Regions from separate parts of the Shewanella sedimentimangrovi genome, predicted to be linked through region 2. Evidence: riboswitches for the same ligand, from Rfam matches in the RefSeq annotation. Region 2 holds a riboswitch; the other holds the start of a gene.
The links. Region 2 has a riboswitch for thiamine pyrophosphate ahead of thiC (phosphomethylpyrimidine synthase ThiC). Riboswitches for the same ligand answer to the same signal wherever they lie in the genome.
Positions count from the first base shown of each region.

Region 1 (3,419 bases), 480 kb from region 2:
ATCCATGCCGTAGAGTCCCAGCAACCAGTCGGTGCTGCCATCAAAGATACGGCCCGCATCCGTGCTGGTCAGGCGAAATTCCTGGGACACTGTGGCCCTGTCACCGCGCTTGTCCCAAGTGTAATCGTATTGACAGGGCAACAGCTCCTCATAGTCGCCGTTGCCATTGACATCGTAATCATCGACGCACTGTCTCGCCGCCCAGAATTCGGGGTTGGCCCAGTCGCCGTCATAGCCATGGTGATGATCGGTGGCGGCGTAGGATGTGAGCGAGGTCAGTTCGGCCCCCTCAATATCGGTGAAATGCAGCTTGAGGCCTATGCCTGTGCTGCGCTGATTGTCTGTGCCCGGCGCATCGGTGAGGGTATCGAAACCATTGTTGTCCAACGTCCAGGCATCGTAACCGTTGTCAAAGTTGGCGTGCATCAGCACCAGATCGGCCTGGGTGGTGTCGCTGGCATACCAGCGCAGCTTGGCCCGCAGCGACAGTTCGTCACGTTCGTTGGTGTCGCTGCGTCCCAGATACGGGTTGTCCCGGAAGCCGTCCTGATAATGCTTCTCCAGTGCCACCCGATACAGTAGTTCCCCCGAGTCCATCATGGGGCCTGAGCTGAAACCGCTGAAGGTGCGCAGATTGTCATTACCCAGCGACACCCTGGCGCCGTGCTCAAAGGTCTCTGTGGGGTCCTTGCTTTTCAGGTAAATCAGACCGGCAAGGGCGTTGGCGCCGTAGCGGGTTCCCTGGGGGCCGCGCAGCACTTCCGCCTGCTGCATGTCGTACATACTGGACACCATACCCAGACCCGACAGGTCGATATCATCAATCAGGTAGCCGATGGAGGAGTTGGGCGCGCCCTTGTATTCTTCCTGCTCGCCAACACCGCGAATTTGGAAATAGCGGGGTCTGGAAGTACCGCCAGACCAGTTGAAGTTGGCCACAGTGCCGAGCAGATCTTCAAAATGACGGGCGCCCTCATCCTCGATTTTCTGCGCATCTATCACGGTCACACTGGAGGGAATTTTTTCCACCGCAATACCGCGAAAATCGGCGGTCACCAACATGACTTCCATGGCTTCGGGATCGGCACCGGCCTTGTCGGAAGGCGCGTCGGCGGCCTGTACCGCGACCGAGCCCAGGGCAGCCGCAATCGCCAGGGCCACAGGCGCCTTGGTCAGGAGCTGAGAAGAAAAACTTTTACTGAACGATGTCTTGCTCAAAATAGGACCTCAAATGTCTGGTTTGAGATCCGGCAACGCTTTAGCGGATTAGAAGTGTGCAGATGGCCCATTCCTACGCCGGTATCAGCCGGATCAGGTTCTAAGGGTTTGTCATGTGACATCTCAGTCTGCAATCGGCAGACACCCCTTGGCAGCGAGGATTATACCCGAGTCAAAAAGCAAAGTGATACTTTTGTTGCAAGCCATTAATGAAAATCGGCGCCCTGTCACGGCGCCGATTTCAGCACTTCAAGGCCGTCGCTCAATCTATGAGGAAGTGGGCCCTGGCGGTGGACACCAGTTGCTTGCGATTGGTCTGCCAACAGTTGATGTTGACGTTGGCTACCCTGCGCCCCTGGCGGGTGATGCGGCACTCGGCAAAGGTATCCTTGTGGTAACCGGCCCTCAGGTAGTCGATGGAGAAATCCACCACCTTGGGCACCCTGGAGGTCTGCATAAACACCATCAGCTGCACTATGGCAGACATTTCCATAAAGCCGGCAATCACACCGCCGTGGATAGCCGGTACCACGGGATTGCCTATGTTGGTGTCTTTGGCCGGCAGGCGGAACACCAGTTCATCACCAAAGCGCGAAGCCTCCATGCCGATAAAGCGGGCATAGGGCACCTGCTCCAGCAGGGGGCTGAAGTCGTTAAGTTCGGTTACCTGACGCACTATCTGCTTCACATCCAGGGCCGCGGCCGCGCCATCCCCGGGTTTCTGGGCTTCGGCCTGCAGGCTTTGCACCTGTGGCCCCAGCACATGCCCAGGCTCCAGCAGCGCCTGGCGGAACTTCTCACCCACCATTTCCGGACTGATCCGCATAAAGGCGCCCACGGCATGGGCGATTGGCTTATCTATGCTGTCCTGGTAGGCGATGGCGCGGGTAAAGGCGATGTTGGATGACAGGCGGTAACACTCGGCAAAACCGTAGACGCTCTTGTTGGGTTCGGCCGGGCGCATATAGTCCACCCGCAGATCCAGGGTGGGTGAAATCTCCAGCGAACCGAATTGCTGCTGAATGGCACAGACCACGGCGCAGCCGCAGGCGGTGTCCATCAAGGTGGTGATCACCCCACCGTGGATAACCCCGGTGTCCGGATAGCCAATCAAGGCGCGGCTGTAGGGCAGTTCAATCAGCACATGGTGCTCACTGGCCTCCAGTACCGACAAGCCCAGGCGCCGGCACTGGGCCAGCTGATTGACAAAACGGCTGGCCAGCTCGGTCAGGGGAAAGAACTCGGGATTGACCTTCATCAGCGCAGGCTCACCATGGGGCCAAGGGGCGCGCCGCCCAGCAGGTGCAGGTGAATGTGATACACCTCCTGCCCGCCGTGACGGTTGCAGTTCATGATAATGCGGTAACCGTCCTCGGCAATGCCCGCCTCGGCGGCAAGCTTGGCCGCCACTGTCACCATACGGCCCAGAGCCAATTCATCCGAGGCCTTGACGTCGTTGGTCGTGGGGATCAGGTGATTGGGCACGATAAGAATGTGGGTCGGCGCCTTGGGATGAATATCGCGAAACGCGGTCACCAAATCGTCTTGGTACAGAATTTCGGCGGGAATTTCACGGCGAATAATTTTGCTGAAAATGGTTTCTTCGGCCATCTTGGACTCCGACTGGGGCTGAGTGATGATAGTTAGGCTTCTGCCATAGAATTCAATGACATTATAATAGCAAGCCAGCGCCTTGCGCGAGCGGCACAGGCAGACGGGTCAAGACGTTTTTCCCTTTTGCAGCCCGGATTGAGCTGGCCGGACCGCACGGCGTTTGCGTCGCAGCGGCTTTTTTGGCAGCATGGCTGCCACTGAATTTCCCCAGGATTTATACCCATGATCCATTACCAGATTGACGCCTGCGATCCCAAGGCCCACCTGTTTTCCGTTACCCTGCTGCTGAGCCAACCGGCGAAAAACCAGCGCCTCACCCTGCCCGCCTGGATCCCCGGCAGCTACATGGTGCGCGACTTCGCCCGTAACCTGATTGGCCTGAGCGCCAGCACCGCGGGCCACAAGGTCGGAATTACCCAACTGGACAAGCAAACCTGGCAGCTGGACTGTAACGGCACTGCGCCGGTCAGCATCAAATATCAGGTCTATGCCTTTGACCTCTCGGTGCGCAGCGCTCACCTCGACATGACCCACGGCTTTTTCAACGGTTCCAGCGTGTTCCTGGCGGTGGAAGGTCAGGAGCAGCT
Region 1 covers NZ_CP071502.1:2,449,137-2,452,555, forward strand. Annotated here, with positions in the region: gene JYB85_RS10685 (TonB-dependent receptor) at 1-1,221, opposite strand, end outside; TPP riboswitch at 1,272-1,377, opposite strand; gene JYB85_RS19070 (PaaI family thioesterase) at 1,481-2,476, opposite strand; gene hinT (purine nucleoside phosphoramidase) at 2,476-2,829, opposite strand; gene JYB85_RS10700 (M61 family metallopeptidase) at 3,055-3,419, shown strand, end outside.
Region 1: it holds a riboswitch for thiamine pyrophosphate, as region 2 does, so the genes downstream of both, JYB85_RS10685 (TonB-dependent receptor) here and thiC (phosphomethylpyrimidine synthase ThiC) in region 2, are expected to answer to the same signal.

Region 2 (3,419 bases):
GCGTTTAAAGCAATTGGCTTTAAAGCCATTGGCTGTCAACGCACGCAGTTCAAAGCACGGCCTATGAATGTGTGGCTCAGCGCTGTGGCCTGGGGAAATTCGGGAAAGACGTTATTATGCGGACAAGCGTGTTTGGATTAATCAAGGACGACATAGAGGCAGAAATTGAGGCTGACACCGTCCTGCTGCCCGAGCATCTGCCAGCGGACCGGCTATCGCCCGGTTCAAACCGGCATATCGCCTTTGCAAGCGAACCTGAGCCTGTTAATGGGCAAATCCTCAATCCCGCGGGCGTGAATGTCACTTTACTGCCCATGGCTATTGGGGGCGATGAGCCAGAGCCCTTACATCCGGTGCCTTTACATCCAGTGCCTTTACATCCAGAGCACGCCTTGCCCGACTTGCCGCATGAGGCAAAAGCGCAAGGGCCAGGGGAGACAAAGCCGGCGGTAAAGATTTTTGGCAAAGGCCAGTTGCTGGCCTTTGCCGTCCTGGCGCTGCTGCTGCACCTTGGCATTGTGGCTCTGCTGTCCACATTCAACTGGCAAATACCCCAATCCCTGTCAAAGCAACAGCCAAAGCCCGCGGCCCTGAAATCCTATTTGTATGTTGCGCCGCCTGCGCCAGTCATTGCTGAATTGCCGCCTGAACCTTCGGCACCATTGCCGAACGAAGCACAAGTTGAACCCATTCAAGCCGAAGCCAAGCCTGAGGTTGAGACTGAGCCCAAGCCAGATCCCAAGCCAACGCTGGAGACTAAAAAGGCAGCCCAAATAGTGGCTGAGGTAGAGGAACAGGTGCAGGAGCCATTGCCGGAAGTGGAGCAGGAAAAGCAAGCCGGGCAAGCGGCAGCGCAGAATCAATTTGCCCGAACGCCCGTGGATGCCCAGCCAAAGCTGGACTTTTCCACCTCCGCCAGTCGCTTCATTGCCGACAAAAATGCCCAGGCGCTGGAGACACTGGGGCAGGAGTATGCAGACCGCAAGACTATCCCCGGCGGTATGTCCGAGATGTTGCCGGACATGGAGGTGCTGGAGGTGCCCAATGCCGATGATATTTATAAACCCAGTACCCTAGATCACAGACTCGATCCCAATCGCATCATCAAGAAAGGGGATACCTGCTATCGGATAGTGAAGGTGCCAACGCCGCTGAATCCCCATGCGGAAAACCCCGGCTTCCCCTTTAACTGTGGTGGCGACAAGGTAAAACAGGCCATCAAGGAAGGCATCAATCGCCATCTGGAGCGCATGGGGCGGAAAATAAATAGATGAAATAATTAGATTGCAACATTCATATTGCATTGCATGATTTATTTATTGTTATAAATTACAATATGATAAAGACTCTAAAAATTAGATTTATTTGTGTTTTTTGGCTGCGCATAAACGCTCTTGTGTTTTAATTGCGCCCATGGTTATACTGCGGCCACTTGTCGGAGTGCCTTAGGGCTGAGACCGTTAATTCGGGATCCGTTGAACCTGATCGGGTTAAGACCTGCGAAGGAAACAAGCTGGGATCCCCCTGCAATGGGGGATCATTGGGATAAAGCCAACGGGCGCAATGGCCGTGGATTTTTCCCGACGCTGACTCAACTTCTCTCTATTCCCCGACAAGCAAATTCATCTTTCAAAAGAGTGAGCTTGCTTATGTCAAACCGTCGTGAAACCCGTGCCGCCGCCCAGGCTTTTATTGAAAACCTCAAGCCGCTGGCCCATCCCAATTCAGAAAAAATCTACCTGCAGGGCTCCCGTGCCGATATCCGGGTCGGTATGCGGCAGATCCACCAGACTGATACCCGCATTGCCGCCGCAGATGGCAGTATTCGTTTGGAGCCCAACCCGGCAATCCGGGTTTATGACTGTGCCGGCGCCTACAGCGATCCGGCCGCCAAGATCAATGTCCGCCAGGGATTGGCTGCACTGCGCAGCCCCTGGATCCTGGAACGGGATGATACCGAGGTCCTTGAAGGTGTCAGCTCCCAATTCACCCAGCAACGCCTTGCCGATGAAGGGCTGGATCATCTGCGCTTTGATGCGCTGCCCAAACCCCGCCGCGCCAAGGCCGGCAAGAGGGTGACCCAGATGCATTATGCCAGGGCGGGGATCATCACCCCGGAAATGGAATACATAGCCATTCGGGAAAACCTGGCCCGGGCCGCTGACACAAGCGGCGATGGGTGGGATGAACAGCTCACGCGACGCAAACCCGGTGAAGCCTTCGGTGCCCTGGTGGGGCAGCCCATTACGGCCGAGTTTGTCCGAGACGAGGTGGCCCGCGGCCGCGCCATCATCCCCGCCAATATTAATCACCCCGAGGCAGAGCCGATGATCATCGGCCGTAATTTCCTGGTGAAGGTCAATGCCAACATAGGCAACTCTGCGGTGACCTCATCCATCGAGGAAGAGGTGGAAAAACTGGTATGGGCCACCCGCTGGGGCGCAGATACTGTGATGGACTTGTCCACCGGTCGCTACATCCACGAGACCCGCGAATGGATAGTGCGCAACTCGCCCGTGCCCATAGGCACAGTGCCCATCTACCAGGCGCTGGAGAAGGTAAACGGCATAGCCGAGGATCTCAGCTGGGAAGTGTTCCGCGACACCCTGATTGAGCAGGCGGAGCAGGGGGTGGATTACTTTACCATTCACGCCGGTGTGCTGCTGCGTTACGTGCCCATGACCGCCAAGCGGGTGACAGGCATAGTGTCCCGCGGTGGCTCCATCATGGCCAAGTGGTGCCTGAGTCACCACAAGGAGAACTTCCTCTACACCCATTTCCGCGACATCTGTGAGCTATGCGCCGCCTACGACGTCTCCCTGTCCCTGGGGGACGGCATGCGTCCCGGTTCAATCGCCGATGCCAACGACGAGGCCCAGTTTGCCGAGCTGGAAACCCTGGGGGAACTGGTGAAAATCGCCTGGGAATATGATGTGCAGACCATCATCGAAGGTCCCGGCCATATTCCCATGCAGCTCATCAAGGAGAACATGGACAAGCAGCTGGAGCACTGCGCCGAAGCGCCGTTTTATACCCTGGGTCCCCAGACCACAGACATAGCGCCGGGCTACGATCATTTCACCTCCGGCATAGGGGCGGCGATGATAGCCTGGTACGGTTGCGCCATGCTTTGCTACGTGACGCCGAAGGAACATCTCGGCTTGCCGAACAAAGAAGACGTCAAGCAGGGCCTAATCGCCTATAAGATTGCCGCCCACGCCGCTGACGTGGCCAAGGGCCATCCAAGCGCCCAGTTGCGGGACAATGCCCTGTCGAAGGCCCGTTTTGAGTTCCGCTGGGAAGATCAGTACAACCTGGGGCTTGATCCCGACACGGCCCGGGCCTATCACGATGAGTCACTGCCCCAGGAGTCGGCCAAGGTGGCCCATTTCTGCTCCATGTGCGGTCCCAAGTTCTGT
Region 2 covers NZ_CP071502.1:1,967,980-1,971,398, forward strand. Annotated here, with positions in the region: gene JYB85_RS08480 (hypothetical protein) at 117-1,274, shown strand; TPP riboswitch at 1,427-1,525, shown strand; gene thiC (phosphomethylpyrimidine synthase ThiC) at 1,650-3,419, shown strand, end outside.